DNA from 2 places in the Exiguobacterium sp. s149 genome. Region 1 is predicted to be linked to the other one. Evidence: a T-box and tRNA genes for the amino acid it is inferred to sense, from the RefSeq annotation. Region 1 holds a T-box; the other holds one or more tRNA genes.

Region 1 (8,472 bases):
CAATAGCAAACCCCCACGCGATGCACGTGGGGGCGAGTCAGGACGTCAAAAAATTGTAATGGGCGACGCGGTTGCGTCCTGCGTACTTCCCGCCGACGTAAAGCGCTCGGTCGGCGTTGCGAATCGTATCGTCTAGTCGTTTGTCACCGAACGCTTGAATCGTATCGACGCCGATTGAGGCGGTCACTGGGATATCGATTCCGTCGACGTGGAATGGTTTGGTTTCGATTTGTTGACGGATGCGCTCGGCAATCTCGACGGCGGCTTCGACATCGCATCGGTTCAACAGCAAGATGAACTCCTCGCCGCCATAACGGGCTGCGAAATCATCGGTGCGGAGCACTTGGCGGATGCGGCGACCAAACTCTTGGAGCACGCTGTCTCCGACTTGATGACCGTGCGTGTCGTTGATTTTTTTGAAGAAGTCGATATCGAGCATTGCGACGGAAATCGGATACATCGAGCCGTCCGAGATTTGTTGAATCCCGTATTCATAAAAAGCCCGTGCATTGGCAAGCAACGTCAAGCTGTCCGTCCGGCTCTCGGTATAGAGGCGGTCGCGTTCATGACAACGACTGATCGTTCGATTGAACGATTTGAGCAGTTTGACAATCTCACGTTGAATGATGGGCGGATAGCCATAGACGTGCTCGCCGGTCATGACGAGCCACGTGCGGATGCCTTCGATTTCCTCGGAACGGACCGAGATGAAGCTATGATAGTCTTCATCGAACTCGTTCGATAACGGGGCGTCCCATTCAAAGCGCATCTCATACTCGACCGAGGCTTCGTTCGGATAGGTTGCATCGAGTAAATCAAAGACGACGTGGCGATCGATCGGCTGGCGCGTCTTTAAATCAAAGTAAAGTGTGCGGTCGAACAGTTTGAACTCGACGAACCCTTCGTCGTACTCGTTGAGTCGTTCACATTGACTGAGGAACACCTCAATCGCTTGCGCCTCGCTTTGTGACAACGACACGGCTTCTTTTGCCTCATCATATTGTTCAATCAACGATTTGAAGGCGTCTTGCCGACCTTTCTGGATGATGAGCCGCTTAATAAAGAAGGTGAGTGCGGCGGCGATACTGCTGACGACAAGCAAGTTCGTCTCACGGAAGAGCGAGGCTGCTAAAATGAAGACGAGACTGACGATATACGTGTAAAACGCGATGTTTAGAAAGTCGCGGACCGGGATATCGACACGGAACCACCAACCGACTTGATACTTTTGTACGACCGTGTTTAAGATGATGGCCACAATCAAGCCGGCAAGCGGCAGAAACGAATCTTGGGAATAAAAACCGAGACCGGTCACACCACCGAGTGCCAAGTAGACGCTGGCCGGGATGGCGATTTCCAAAAACGACGTGATGGCGTTCCACGGATACGTAAAACGGAACCGTCGAAGCGCGACGCGCGGTTTCAAGTTGACGAACTGGAAGACGAGTAGTCCAATCTGATTGACGAACAGCGCTGTCTCAAAATCAAAGAATAAAAAAATAATTAAGACGATACTTTCTGAAAAGGTAAAGTAGACGCCTTTCCGTTCAATGGAGTCCATTTGAAAAGTAATGACGAGCAACGCAATCAAGATGAACGGTAACGGCTCGATGGCCGGCATGTTTAATACGCCTGTAGCGAACAAGATGAGGGTCAAACTGAATAGCATACTCCAAATACTCCAACCGAGGACGGACATCTTGCGGAAATGGTTCATGGTTCCCTCCTATGTGGGAAAAATTCAATTATGTATGGTAGAAGATTCGGCACAATCACGCCCGAGTCCTGCCTATCCACCATAATGGCGGAATTCTAGCATTGAGTCTATATGAAATATCCTCTATAATGAAATTGCTTTTCAACCACATAGACGAAAGTCGATGAAAAAGAGAGTAACGATCGTTCCGTCAACAAAGCGACCTAGGGATTGGTGAGAGCCTAGGCTGACAAACATCGCGAAACGCACTTTTGAGATGCTATCCGAACTTGAGTAGGCGTAGCCGGGGGACCCCCGTTATCACCGATAAAGCGGTCTGCGTCAAGCAGGCAAGAAGAGTGGTACCGCGGGCCATCCCGTCTCTTTGCATCTGTGCAAAGGGCGTTTTTTTTATGAACAAATGATAAGGAGGAATTAGAATGAGTTATGAACGCAAATATGCGGAAGCCTTGTCCCGTGTCATCGGGGACGAGTTGACGCTCGACCAGATTGAAGCATTGATTGAAAAACCGAAACATGAGGCACACGGGGACCTTGCTTTCCCGTGTTTCCAACTTGCGAAAGCCTATCGTAAAGCACCGGTCATGATCGCGACGGATATCGCAAACGACTTGAACGATGAGTTGTTCACGAAAGTCGAGGCGGCCGGCCCGTATGTGAACGTCTTCTTGAGCCGTGACGTCGTCTCACAAGAAATCATCAACACGGTGCTCGATGAACAAGCGGACTATGCGACGCATGCGACACGCAACGAGACAATCGTCACCGATTTCTCGTCACCGAACATCGCCAAACCGTTCTCGATGGGACACCTTCGTTCAACGGTGATCGGGAATGCCATCAACCAAATCGCCCGTAAAAACGGCTATGACGTCGTCGGCATCAACCACCTCGGAGATTGGGGCACACAGTTCGGTAAACTGATGGTCGCCTATAAAAAATGGGGCGACGAGGAAGCGGTCCGGGCACATCCGATTGCTGAGCTCTTGAAGCTCTACGTCCATTTCCACGAAGAAGCGAAGACTCGACCGGAACTTGAAGATGAGGGCCGTGCGTGGTTCAAGAAACTTGAAGACGGCAACGAGGAAGCGACTGAGCTGTGGACGTGGTTCCGTGACGAATCACTCAAAGAGTTCCAAAAAGTATACGACCTCCTCGGTGTCGAATTCGACAGCTTTAGCGGGGAAGCGTTCTATAACGACAAGATGGATCGTGTTGTCGCCATGCTCGAAGAGAAAAACCTTCTCGTCGAAAGTGAAGGGGCGATGGTCGTCTCGCTTGAAGATGAGAACTTGCCACCATGTTTGATTAAAAAGAAAGACGGCGCGACGCTTTATGCGACACGCGACTTGGCAGCTGCCGTCTATCGTCATGAGACGTACAACTTCGTCCAGGCGAACTACGTCGTCGGCGGCGAGCAGGCGCTTCACTTCAAACAACTGTTTTCAGTCCTGCGCAAGCTCGGCTATGACTTCGTCGATGGCATGCATCACGTGCCGTTCGGCTTGATTTTGCAAGAAGGGAAAAAGATGTCGACACGTAAAGGTCGCATCGTCTTGCTCGAGGAAGTGCTCAAAGAAGCAATCGAGAAAGCACAAGCGAACATCGCTCAGAAGAATCCGGAACTTGCGAACGCGGACGACGTGGCACGCATGGTCGGTGTCGGCGCGGTCATCTTCCACGATTTGAAGAATGAACGCATCAACAACATCGAGTTCGACCTCGATAGCATGCTCAAATTCGAAGGCGAGACGGGCCCGTACGTGCAGTACACGAACGCGCGTGCGAACTCGCTCCTTCGTAAAGGTAACTACGACGGCTCGACGTTCACTGGCGCAAACGACGACCACACGTGGGGCGTCGTGACGATGCTCAACGCGTTCCCACACGTCATCACACGTGCCCATGAACGTCGCGAACCATCAATCATTAGCCGTTACGTGCTCGATTTGGCGCAAGCGTTCAACAAGTATTACGGTCATGTCCGTGTCCTCGAAGAAGATGCAGGCAAACAATCACGTCTCGCCCTCGTCAAAGCGGTGACGATCGTATTGACGGAAGGACTCCGTTTGATCGGTGTTCAAGCTCCAGAAGAAATGTAAGCACAAATAAGGGACCCTTTTGAGGGGGTCCCTTTTCCTATGCCTTCATGCGTGTGACCGTCCGGGCTTTTGTATCATACAGACACCATTCCCGGTCGAAGATGACGGCGCCGACATTGATGACGTACCGTTTTTTCTTCAAGGTGAACGGCTTCCCGATTTCCCAGGGAATCGAGCGACCTTTCCGGTAAATCCCCGGAATATGGCTGTGTCCGATAAAGACGAGCGGATACTTCCCTTTCTCGACAAGCGGTTCCCAGTCCGGACTCCATTTCACTTGGTGTCCATGCAAGAATAGCGCCTCATCGAGCGTCGTCTGCTCCGGTAATAAGGCGATTCGTGTCTTGACCGGATGCGACACCACGAGCACTTCGTCAATCCGCTCTTCTTGATTGCCGCGCAGGCTAGGGAAGGTGAGGAGCGCCTCGTAGTCAGGGTCGTACGTCACGACATCGGACACTTCATGGAAGCGCTCGTTGCGCCGTTTCTTACCGATATGACACTCGTACAGATCGCCGAGGCAAAGGATGTGCTCCGTCTCGCGGAGGACCGACTCGAGCACGGCTTTCAAATCATCAAACGAACCATGTGGGTCACTGATGATGGCGAGTTTCATCGGTAGTTTGTGAATTGGGCATCGACGGACAATTCGAGCTCACGGACGAGCTGCATGACGGCTTGAAGGTCATCGCGCGACTTGGCTGTCACACGGATTTGATCGTCTTGAATTTGCGACTTCACTTTCAGTTTTGATTCTTTGATGGCGTTGTTAATTTTTTTTGCATCGTCTTTATCGATGCCGCTCTTCAATTTGACGCGTTGACGCACTGTGCCGCCGAGCGCACGTTCTACTTTTTGATAATCAAGGTTTTTCGTCGGTACGCCACGTTTAATCAATTTCGTGATCATGACGTCTTTCAATTGCTCGAGTTTGTAGTCGTCATCTGAGACGAGGACGAGGTCGCCGTTATCGAGTGACATCTCACTCTTCGAACCTTTAAAGTCGTAACGGTTCAAAATTTCTTTCTCGGCGATTTGAATCGCGTTCTTCACTTCTTCGAGGTTCATTTCTGACACAATATCAAAAGAATTGTCTTTTGCCATGTTTCATCCATCCTTTACAAGGGTTTTGTTATAATGATAGCAGATTTGAAGTAGTGAAGGAGTGAAAGAGATGGAACATACTATCGATCAACAGACAAATGTAGATTTAGACCATATGGCATATCACGGCAAAGACCTCGGGGTGACGTTTAAAAGTGACCTCATCCGGTTGCGGGTCTGGTCACCGGTTGCCGAAGAGATGACGGTAAAACTATACCGGACACCGCGAGCGCGGAAGTTCGAACGGTTGTCGTTAGAACGGGCCGAGAAAGGGACGTGGGTCATCGAACTCGATCGTGCTTTGTTTGAAGGTCAGTTTTATGTGTTCGAGGCGGTCGTAGCTGGGAAACGTATCGAATCGCTCGACCCGTATGCAAAAGTCGTCGGGATCAATGGGAAGCGCGGGTGTCTGCTCGACCCATCTACGCTCAACCCAGACCATTGGGTCAAAGAACGTCCGCTCTTCCACTCGTCACAAGAAGCGGTCATCTATGAAGCGCACGTCCGTGATTTGACGAGTCATCCGGACAGTGGTGTCATGCATCGCGGGAAATTCCTCGGGATGACCGAAGTCGGAACGAAGACACCGACGGGTTATCCGACGGGTCTCGACTATATTACCGGGCTTGGCGTCACGCATCTCCAACTCATGCCGTTCTTCGATTACGGTTCAGTGAATGAGTCACGCGAGAGTGAGGCGAATTATAATTGGGGCTATGACCCGGTCCACTATTTTGCCGTCGAAGGCTCATACGCTTCCTCAGCGGATGATCCGGCCGCTCGCATCATCGAGTTGAAAGCGATGATTCAAGCACTTCACGATCGTGGCATCCGTGTCATCATGGACGTCGTGTTCAACCATACGTATGATGCATTGACGACGCCGCTCGGACAGTTCGTACCGGACTACTATTACCGCTTGAACGAGGACGGTACGCTCGCCGACGGTTCGGCGTGCGGGAACGATACGGCGTCCGAACGGGCGATGATGCGCAAATTGATCGTCGAATGTGTGTCGTATTGGGCGAAAGAGTTCATGATTGATGGCTTCCGCTTCGATTTGATGGGACTTCATGACGTCAAGACGATGAACCAGGTCCGCAGGGCGCTCGATCGCGTCGACCCATCGATTCTCGTGACCGGAGAAGGCTGGGATCTCGACACACCGCTTCCGGTCCGTAAAAAAGCGAACCAACATAACGCCCACAAGATGCCGCGCATCGCCCAGTTCAACGACGCGATTCGCGACGGTGTCCGTGGGGATGTGTTCATCGAAGACTTGCCAGGTTGGATCAGCGGCAACGCGGATATGACGGCGGACGTCAAACGTGGGATTGCCGGTGCAGTCACGAGCCAAAGCTTTGCTGACGAACCGAACCAAGTCGTGAACTATGTCGAGTGCCATGACAACTTGACGCTTTGGGACAAACTGGCCGTTACGAATCCGGACGACGATGAGACGACACGCCGCCGCCGGCATCGTCTCGCGACATCGATTGTGTTGCTCAGTCAAGGCATCCCGTTCCTGCATAGCGGTCAAGAGTTCTTCCGCACGAAAGACGGGGACGAGAACAGCTTCAATTCGGGGGAGGTTGTCAACCGTTTGGATTGGACGCGGGCCGAGCAAGAGACGCCGAGCGTCGAATATGTGAAGGGCTTGATCAGCCTGCGCAAACAATATCCGTTGTTCCGTCTTGAGAACGCGGAACAGATTCGTAAACATTTACGTTTCTTCGATGAAGACGAGGGCGTCATCGCCTTTGAACTGAGTCGCCACGTCGAAGGTTACGTCGAACGCCATCTCGTATACCATAACGGACTCGAAGAAGCGGTCGAGGTGAAACTACCGTCCGGCAAGTTCGAGGTCCATGTCGAAGATCACACCGTCAATTTGACGGCACCACGTCTCCTCGAGGAGCGGCATGTCACGGTCGCGCCGTTATCGACACTCGTCGTGACGGAACGCCGTCCGGATTACAGCAAATATGCGGTCGCCGGTGGAGCTGCCTTGGCTATCCTCGGTCTCTGGTATGTTGCGAAAAAACGGAAACCGAAACAAAAGTAAGCGCGAAAAAAGGAGACGTCATTCCGTCTCCTTTTCCTCGTTCGTTTCAGTTTTGGCTGCCTCGAGCTCCATCATCTTTTTGACGATGATGTGTTTTGGCATATGCATGAGTTCCTCGAGTGGGACGTTTAGCTTTTTGGCAAGCTCAACCGCCGTCTCGGGAGAGAGTTGAAGTGGGCGCATGAGGGTTCCTCCTTTCCGATTACGGGTGTGCTACTGCCAGTATACAGGAAAAGCGGACAGATGGAGAATGTGTTCTGTGAACACATTCAAAATCGAAAAATGCGTCGTGCGTTGCTAAGCTGAAACTAGGAAGTGATCAAATGTACAAACAAGTAGCAGACTATCAATTTCATGAAACGGTTGAATGGTTAGAGCGCGTTGGTGGAGGATGGATGTTGTATTTGGCGCAAACCGGGTTTCTGTTTTTTGACGAGACATTCCAAATCCGATGGGAACTCGAGTGGAAATGGGCACCTTGCGCACTATATATTGAACCACATGGTAGAAGAGCCGTCGCGCTATTTCGAGATTTGCAGACATACGGAGTCATGGATTTGACGAACGGGACGATGGAACGTCACCCAATTCCACGGACGTTCCATGACGATTGGTTCAGTAACCTGCATTACTGGTCAGGGGACGATTTGTATTTGTACTCGGCCGAATCAGATATCGTCGCCTTGAACTTGAACGATCACACGTTTCGGTATAGCCGTTACGAGGAAATCCCGGAGTTCGGGAACATCATCGAACTCGCATATCAATCGACCTATGATTTCGAACGATTCACGGCACCTGGCCTCGTGACCTTGTACGATGAACGGAATCAACAGTTCATGGTCGAGGACGTCGAAGCGGGCGCGCGTTGGAAGATTCCATACGGGGGTGACCGTGACTTGGTCATCGTCGATCAAATGGGTGTGACGACTGCTATCACCTCGATGACATCGTTCCAACTGTTTGAGCGCGATTGTGAAGTGTTCTCATCAGAAGTATGTGCCGAGACCGAATTGTTGAAAGTCGTCTTATTGGACGAGCCGGGCGACAGACTTGTCGTCCTATCGACGCCGCGTCGCTTCTGCCATAGTTGGCTGCAAGTGTTCGAGCGTTGACAATCCTGGACCAGGGCATGGTTCAGGATTTTTTTACGAAGGCTTACAGAATCTCGTCTAAAAACGGGAACAGTCTTCTTAGATGGAGAGGAGTGGACAGGGATGGAACGATTAGGACAAGCGTTAGTCCGATGGCGCTACGCTGTCGTGTTGATTTGGACGGTATTGCTCGCGGTATCGGTATATTTCGGATTACAGTTGCCAAGTGAACTGCGCGGCAATGGATTTGCGATTCAAGACGGGCGCTTCGCCCAAGTGGAAGATACGTTGAACGACCGGTTCGACCGGGCCGGGGCCTCGATGATCGTCTTGTTGGAAGGTGGGGACCTTGATACGGTCATCGAGCAGCAACGGGATCGACTGATTGAC
Region 2 (8,472 bases), on a different contig from region 1:
ACGAGCTTCGTGCGCAAAAGATTCTTCAAAAACGGGCGTTCGACAACCCGAAAATCGACTTCATCTGGAACCACACGCTCAAAGAGATCGTGGAAGCAGATGGAAAAGTCGGTGGGGCGCGTCTCGTCAGCACGGTCGACGGGACCGAGTCGGACCATGAGATCGACGGCGTGTTCATCTATATCGGCATGAACCCGATCACTGGTTTCGTCAAAGACCTCGGCATCACGAACGAGCAAGGCTATATCGTCACGAACGAAGCGATGGAGACGACAATCCCTGGGATTTTCGCAGCCGGAGACGTTCGCGACAAGACGCTCCGTCAAGTCGTCACCGCGACGAACGACGGATCGATCGCCGCTCAAAACGCGCAACATTATATCGAGGGACTCCTCGAGGCGTTGCACGAACAAAACGCGTGACTAGAGACAGAAGGGATTGCGGGCGACCGCAATCCCTTCTCTTTTTTTCAGGCGTTCGTTATACTAAAGACAGAAGAGAGCTACACACACGGCTCGGTTGTCAATTTTAAGGGGGCGTCAGTGACATGGAAGACTTTAAAGGATTAGAAGAATTGATTATCATCAGCGGGATGAGCGGGGCCGGGAAATCGGTCGCGATGAACAGCTTTGAGGACCTCGGCTATTTTTGTGTCGATAACTTGCCGCCGGTGCTATTGCCGCAATTGATTGACGTCATCAGCTCGGTCCGACCGAAAATCGCCGTCGCCATCGATACGCGCACGCGTGACTTCATCGACAGCCTGTTCATCGTCATCGACGATTTGGAACAGAAGAACGTGCATCCGCACTTGCTCTATCTCGACACACGGGACGAAGTGCTCGTGCGCCGCTATAAAGAGACGCGCCGGTCGCATCCGCTCGCCCCGGAAGACGCACCGCTCGTCGGCATCGGTCTCGAGCGCTCGTTGCTCGAAGGCTTCCGTGACCGGGCCCATACGCTCTATGACACGACCGACTTGAAACCGCAGATGCTCAAAGACCGCATCCTGCTCCAATTCAACGAGGAACGGATTCCGTTCACGGTCAACTTCATGTCGTTCGGGTTCAAGCACGGCGTCCCGCTCGATATCGATCTATTGTTCGACGTCCGCTTCATCACGAACCCGTTCTATATCCCGGAGCTCCGTCCGCTCACCGGGCAGACGGAAGAAGTCCAGAATTACGTCATGTCGCACCCCGAGGCGCGGGCGTTCTATAAGAAACTGATCGACATGCTCGAATTCCTGTTACCGCAGTATAAGCGCGAAGGGAAGACACAAGTCGTCGTCGCCTTCGGCTGTACGGGCGGGAAGCACCGTTCGATCACGTTCGCCGAGAAAGTGTCGGCCCATTTCGCCGAGCGCTATAACGTCAAGACCGTCCATCGTGACCTCGCACATGCGACGAAGGAGAAGTAAGATGAGACGCGACAGAAAAGTTACGGCCATCGGTGGCGGTACGGGCCTCTCAACGCTCGTACGGGGCTTGAAACACTATCCGCTCGATATCACGGCCATCGTCACGGTCGGGGACGACGGGGGCAGCTCGGGACGCCTCCGGGATGAGTTCCACATGTTACCGCCGGGCGATATCCGGAACGTCATCCTCGCCTTGTCCGAGGTCGAACCGCTCATGGACAAGATTCTGCAATATCGGTTCGACAGCGGCTTTGGGCTCGAAGGCCACTCGCTCGGCAACCTCATGCTGACGGCGGCGACGCACATCTGTGAAGGCTCGTTCGTCAAGGCGGTTGACGTCTTGTCGCAGCTGTTGAACGCCCAGGGCAAGGTGCTCCCGGTGACAGAGACGCTCATGACGCTCGCGGCCGAGTTCGAGGACGGGACGATCGTCAAAGGCGAATCGAAAATCCCGCTCGTCGAAAAACCGATTAAGCGCCTATTCTTGCTCGAAGAGGGCATCAAGCCAGCGGCAGGTGTCGTCGAGGCGATTGAGGACGCGGATTTGATCGTACTCGGACCAGGGAGCTTATATACGAGTATCATCCCGAACCTGTTGATTCCGGAAGTGCGCGATGCCATCGTCCGCTCCGGGAAGCCGGTCGTCTATATTTGCAACGTCATGACGCAACCGGGCGAGACGAAAGGGTACGACGCGATGAAGCATTTGAAATCGATTGAGGCGTATCTCGGCAAGTCGACGGTCGACACGATTGTCGTCAATAACGAGCCGATCGAGGACATCTACTTGGAGCGTTACCTCGAGGACGGCTCGGAAGAGGTCCGTTTCGATCGCAAGAAGCTTCGGAACTATGGCACGAACGTGCTCGCCGGTGACATCGTCGACTATAACCGCGATTACATCCGCCACGACTCGGACGCCATCGCCGGCCTCGTCATGCAGCGCGTGTTGCGCATCAAGAAACCACGCTCGTTCCAAGAGCTCGAGCTGAAATAAGTTGTGATTGAACAGAAAGGAGGGGACTGACATGAGCTTTGCCTCTGACGTCAAAAAAGAACTGACGCAACTCGTTGTGACCGATGCCGAGGCGAAAGCGGAACTGTCCGCGCTCGTCCGGATGAACGGGGTCATCTCGCTCGCCTTAGGGCGGGGGATGACGCTCGACGTCTCGACCGAGAACGCCGCCATCGCACGCCGAATCTATTCCCTCATGAAACGGCTGTACGACCATCATCTCGATTTGTTCGTACGGAAGAAAATGCGGTTGAAGAAGAACAACGTCTATATCGTCCGGGTCGCCCAGCGCGCCGAGACGATGTTGAAGGACCTCGAGATTCTCGGGGAGAACTACGAGATGATTCGGACGCTCAACTCGGATATGACGCGCGACGAGAATCTGGCCCGGGCGTATTTGCGCGGGGCGTTCCTCGCCGGCGGGTCGATCAATCATCCGAAGACGTCATCGTATCACCTCGAGGTGTACAGCCTGTACGAGAACCATAACCAGGCGCTCCGCGACCTCGCCAACCGCTTCGGCTTGAACGCGAAGACGCTCGAGCGGAAGAAAGGACATATCCTCTACATCAAAGAGAGCGAGAAAATCTCGGACTTCCTGAAACTTGTCGGGGCGACGCGCGGCATGCTCGACTTCGAGGACGCGCGCATCATCAAGGACATGCGCAACTCGGTCAACCGGCTCGTTAACTGTGAGACGGCGAACTTGAACAAGACCGTCGGGGCGGCACTCCGCCAAGTCGAGAACATCAAGTTCCTCGAGCGCACGGTCGGACTCGAAATCTTACCGGTCAAACTCCGGGAAATCGCCGAACTCCGAGTCACTCATCAAGACGTCTCGCTCCAAGAACTCGGCGAGATGCTCGAGACGGGACCAATCTCTAAGTCAGGAATCAACCACCGGCTCCGTAAAATCGACCAGATCGCGGACAAGGTGCGCAACGGTGAAGAAATCAGCTCATCGTGACGTTGGTTGCGCCAAAACCATTCTTCCTATATAATTAGCAATTGTGTATAGGACTTTAGAAATGTAACTTAAAGGAGCTTCATGATTATGTCGAATGCAAAGAAAAGAATCTCGCTCACGATTGACGCTGACTTAGACCAGGTCATCACGGAGCGTGCGAAACAAATCGGAATCCCGAAAAGTGCCCTCGTCACGTTCGCGACAAGCCTCTTCCTCAACCAATTACGGGCCGAAGAAGTATTGTCAGGCGACACGAATGCCATCTATCAGGTCATCCGTAAAGACTATGAACTGCTCACGAGCGTTGATAACTTAGACAAATAATTGCGAAAGGCTGACTCCGGTCAGCCTTTTTTGGTTGCATCCCGCCCTGAAATTTGGAATAGTGGTTATATTGAATTCGAATGGAGGTCGTTCCAATGGGGCAAATCTTGCTCATCCTAGTATTACAACTCGTCTATGTACCGGTGCTGACGCTTCGTACCATCATGCTCGTCAAAGGAAAAACGATGATTGCAGGGCTGTTCGGTACGCTTGAGACGCTTATCTATATCTTCGCGCTCGGCATCGTGTTCCAAGATTTGACGACGCTCGGGATGATCGTCTATGCGGTCGGCTTCGGGCTTGGGATTCTCGTCGGCGGTTACGTCGAGCGGAAGCTTGCGATCGGCTACAACATGATTCAAGTGCATACGCAAGAGTTCCCGGCCGAGCTCATCCAGAAGATGCGTGACAGCGGCTACGGGGTGACGCACTACCAAGGTCAGGGACGTGACGGCATCCGCTATCGTCTCGATGTCTTGGCAGCGCGGACACGGATGAAAGATTTGCGCCAAATGGTCGAGGAGTATGAACCGAAAGCGTTCCTCGTTGCTTTCGATCCAATCGACTTCAAAGGCGGCTATATGATGAAAGGGCTCCGACGCCCGAAATGAACAGGACGACTCACGGAAGTGGGTCGTTTTTTCGTGGAACGGGGAATAGACGTACAAAGGGGATGAGCGGGTTGAGACGAAAAGGATTATGGATTGTCGTGATTGGGTTGCTCGTGGTCGGCGGGATTTTATATGCCACCTCGTTTTGGAAGTCGGAGTCGTCACTGAAACCACCGCTCCCGACGGTCCGGGTCGGAACCGTGACCGCGGAAGTGAAACAGTCGACATTCTGTTGGTCGGATGGGGGTGAGGCGGTATGCGAGGACCATGCTCTGCCGGAGGTGGACGACCTACAGCTCGTACCGGTCGAAGCAGGTGCCGAGATTGATGTCGAGTTCCACGCCGAGCCGTCGAACGCTTCGTTCCATCAAATCGTCGATGGGGAACTTGTCCCAGCTGAACCGGTCGTGCCAGACGAGCCGGGCGTTTATGTATTCGAGACGGGCGGGGATTGGCCGCAAGGCGATAGCCGCTATGTATTCGGGGTCGAGGTCAAAGAATAAAGATGTTGACCTGTCCGCTACGGCCGGCTTTATGATAAACGAGAAGGGGGGACGCCAATGATTCAAATCGGAAAAGTGGTCCATCTAACGGGGTTGTCCACTAAAGCAATAAAATGGTATGAAGCAAAAGGACTTGTCCAACCGACTCGTTTAGAGAATCAGTATCGGTTATACGGGATGGAAGAAATAAGGCGCCTGAACGAAATCAAGTTACTACGTCAAATGGGCATCTCGCTCGAACAAATTCAAGCGGCAGAAAGTGTGAGCGGGTTACTCGACAGCAGACTTGACGAGGTTCAACGTGAGATCGAGGCGTTGCGACAAGTCGAGCAACAAATTAAATGGATGCAAACAGGGGGAGATTCAATGAAAGTACGTTATGAGAAGTGGGACCAACCGAAAATCGTAAACGGCTATGTATCCGAACTCACCAAAATCCCATTCGTTTGGGAAAAACTGCAACCAGAGCTGACAACAGACGAATCATATGGCGTCTGTTTAGCGAAAGAAGAAGCCTATTTAGCAGGGATGACTAATCCTGTGACAGGTAAAGACGGAAGACAGGTTGAACTGTCGGCAGGACGGTATCTTGTCGCCACGGTCGAAGGGGGAATTCCAGCTATCCCTACGACATATAATCAACTTCTAGCATTGCCGGATGTAACGTTGCGAGATGCACTCGATTTTGAGCGCTATATTCATGGACAAGACGGAGCCGACGACTTGATTGAAATTTGGTTGCCCGTCCAATAACAAAGAAGTGCCTTTCCCGAAGTCGGGAAAGGCACTTTTGGATTAACGCGTCATGACTTTGTCGATGAGACCGTAGTCTTTCGCTTGTTCAGCTGACATGAAGTAGTCGCGCTCTGTGTCGCGCTCGATGACTTCAAGCGGCTGGCCAGTGTTGTCGGCCATGATTTGGTTCAATTTCTCACGCATCTTGATAATGCGCTCGGCATGGATTTTGATATCCGATGCTTGACCTTGCGTACCGCCGAGCGGTTGGTGAATCATGATCTCCGCGTTCGGAAGCGCGAAGCGTTTACCTTTTTCACCGGCTTGGAGCAAGAAGGCACCCATCGATGCGGCCATTCCGATACAAATCGTCGACACGTTCGGCTTGATGAAGTTCATCGTGTCATAAATCGCCATTCCGGAAGTGATCGAACCACCCGGGCTGTTGATGTAAAGTGAGATGTCCTTATCTGGGTCCTCGGCTGCAAGGAAGAGCAGCTGGGCGACAATCGAGTTGGCGACGTTGTCGTCGATCGCACTTCCGAGCAAGATGATGCGGTCCTTGAGCAAGCGTGAGTAAATATCGTACGCGCGTTCCCCGCGACCTGTTTGTTCGATAACTGTTGGAATTAACATTGAATCTGCCTCCTTTATGTAGGTTGTAAACTTATCATACCGCTATAGTCAATGTTGGTCAAACGATAGTCATCGTTTTTGACCTATTCCACGGTTTGACGATTCTAAAACGACAAAAGAGGCCAGGCATCTGCCTGACCTCTTGCTATGATACACCCGGAGAGATTCGAACTCCCGACACCTGGCACCGGAAACCAGTGCTCTATCCCCTGAGCTACGGGTGCATGTTCTCTGACACGATTTATTATACATTTGTTTTTTTAAAAAAGCAATCCTGTTCGACTCACTTTTTTTCGAGCACGATTTCGCGCTGTTCGCTACAATAGGAAGCGAGAGGGGTGTGACCGATGCAACGGCAAGAACAGCAACAACTTCAGACACAACAGCTGACCCAGGACATGGTTCGGCGGCTGCCGATTCTCGAGGCGGACCGGACCGCGATCGCCTTTCAGCTCGGCCGGTTGGCCCGACGCAATCCATGCATCGCCACGGGGAGCGGTGCGGTCGAATGGGTAGCCGATACGGCGAGCGGGTTCGAGGAGCGATTGTTCGAGCAAATCGAGGAAGGGAGCGGGACTGAGGCCCAGCGTGCGCTCCAGAAACGGCTCGTCCTCGCGCTCGACCATCGTGGTCTGCTACCGGAGAGCGACTTCGTGCTCGCTCATCGTTTCGAGGTCGATGTGGCGGACATTGAGGCGGCGCGCCAAGCGCTCTTGTTTCTAGAACCGACAGGGATTGGGGCGAAGAATGAGCACGACTGCCAATACCGGCATGCGATTGAACATGACGACCCATTCGTCTTGGACGTGTTCGAGGCGCTCGACGCGAACCTTGATGACATCCCGGGACGACTCGACATCTCGGTTGCCGAGTACGAACGGGTGACGCGTATCGTAGCGACGCTCCGGAAGACGCCATTATTATATGAAGGAACCGAACACGTCGTCCCGGAACTTGAAGTCGTCCGTCGTGACGGCGAACTCGTGACGACATGGTTCAGCCCGACGCTCGATGCGGCTCGAATAGGGGACGACCGCGAGGCGAAATGGTGGCACGAGACGCTCGAGATGCGGAACGCGACGCTTCGATTGGTATGGGCCGTCATCGCCGAACGCCAACGCGATTGGTTGGACGGGAAGCTCATCTTGCACCCGTTGACGCGAAAAGAAGTCGCCGAACAGATCGGCAAGCACGAATCGACCGTCGGCCGGGCGATTCAAGGCAAGTATGTGACGACCGAAGGCGGCGTGATGGCATGGCGTCACTTTTTCGTCCGGGCGACGCATGGGCAATCGCCGTTCATGGTGAAGAAGGCGCTCGCCGAACTAATTCAACAAGAGACGTCGCCGCTGAGCGATGCCGCACTCATGCGCGAGCTGGCCCGGCTCGGCTATACGGTGACACGACGGACCGTGGCGAACTATCGGGAGGCGCTCGGTTTTGGAAACTCGCGGGAGCGGGAACGACAACTATGGAAAGGAGGGGACTGACATGGTCCTGACGTTATACCGCCGCGCCAACTGTTCGCTTTGTGAGGAGGCGCTCGTCATGCTCGAATGGCTCATGGAAGACTATCCGTTTGAGCTCGAGCAGATTGACATCACCGGCAACGAAGAACTCGAGGCGAAGTACTTGTTTGAGATCCCTGTCGTCTTACACGAGGGGCGTGTCATTAGTCAAGGTCGATATGATGACAGTAAAGTTGAAGATTTTGTTAAGTATACGCTTACACCGAAAAAAAACGTTTGAAGGGGTTGCAAGACGGAAAGGTGATTGATAAGATGAAGTCGTAGCGGTGGGACGCAAATATAAAAGTGGGACAAAAATTGTCCATGCTTTAAGTCGAGGGGGAATGAGTATGATCCAGCAGCTGATTCAAGTTCAGAAGCAAATCGTTCCCGACATGCTCGATACGCTCCGACATCGTTACGATATCTTACATTATGTCCGTTTGATGCAGCCGATCGGCCGCAGGACATTGGCAACAAGCCTCGGACTGACGGAACGAATCCTAAGACGAGAAGTTGACTTTTTGAAAGACCAAGGTCTATTGATGGTCGCTACTCAAGGTATTTCCCTTACGGAATCGGGCCGAAACGTTCTCCGGGACTTGCACGAGGTCATGGGAGAGATTCTAGGCATCTCGGAAGTCGCACGAGAACTCGAGCGCAAACTAGGCGTTCGCCAAGTCGTTATCGTACCGGGTGATTCCGACGAGACGTTCTGGGTCCAGCGAGATATCGGTCGGGCCGCCGTCACGC

What was found. The T-box of region 1 lies ahead of argS (arginine--tRNA ligase). A T-box ahead of a tRNA ligase gene usually reads a tRNA of that ligase, here a tRNA-Arg.
Region 2: it encodes a tRNA-Arg, which carries the amino acid that the T-box ahead of argS (arginine--tRNA ligase) is inferred to sense. The anticodon was not compared.

The regions. Positions count from the first base shown of each region.
Region 1 is NZ_JACSLZ010000002.1:44,752-53,223, reverse strand. It holds gene KNP81_RS03430 (GGDEF domain-containing protein) at 38-1,717, opposite strand; T-box leader at 1,872-2,084, shown strand; gene argS (arginine--tRNA ligase) at 2,137-3,819, shown strand; gene KNP81_RS03420 (metallophosphoesterase family protein) at 3,857-4,435, opposite strand; gene KNP81_RS03415 (YajQ family cyclic di-GMP-binding protein) at 4,432-4,923, opposite strand; gene pulA (type I pullulanase) at 4,994-6,988, shown strand; gene KNP81_RS03405 (YycC family protein) at 7,007-7,171, opposite strand; gene KNP81_RS03400 (hypothetical protein) at 7,312-8,103, shown strand; gene KNP81_RS03395 (MMPL family transporter) at 8,206-8,472, shown strand, end outside.
Region 2 is NZ_JACSLZ010000001.1:320,038-328,509, reverse strand. It holds gene trxB (thioredoxin-disulfide reductase) at 1-422, shown strand, start outside; gene rapZ (RNase adapter RapZ) at 548-1,420, shown strand; gene KNP81_RS01635 (gluconeogenesis factor YvcK family protein) at 1,422-2,417, shown strand; gene whiA (DNA-binding protein WhiA) at 2,449-3,402, shown strand; gene KNP81_RS01625 (hypothetical protein) at 3,490-3,726, shown strand; gene KNP81_RS01620 (DUF2179 domain-containing protein) at 3,822-4,337, shown strand; gene KNP81_RS01615 (hypothetical protein) at 4,400-4,840, shown strand; gene KNP81_RS01610 (MerR family transcriptional regulator) at 4,898-5,593, shown strand; gene clpP (ATP-dependent Clp endopeptidase proteolytic subunit ClpP) at 5,636-6,211, opposite strand; tRNA gene KNP81_RS01600 (tRNA-Arg) at 6,363-6,435, opposite strand; gene KNP81_RS01595 (RNA polymerase factor sigma-54) at 6,559-7,701, shown strand; gene KNP81_RS01590 (glutaredoxin family protein) at 7,703-7,960, shown strand; gene KNP81_RS01585 (sugar-binding transcriptional regulator) at 8,073-8,472, shown strand, end outside.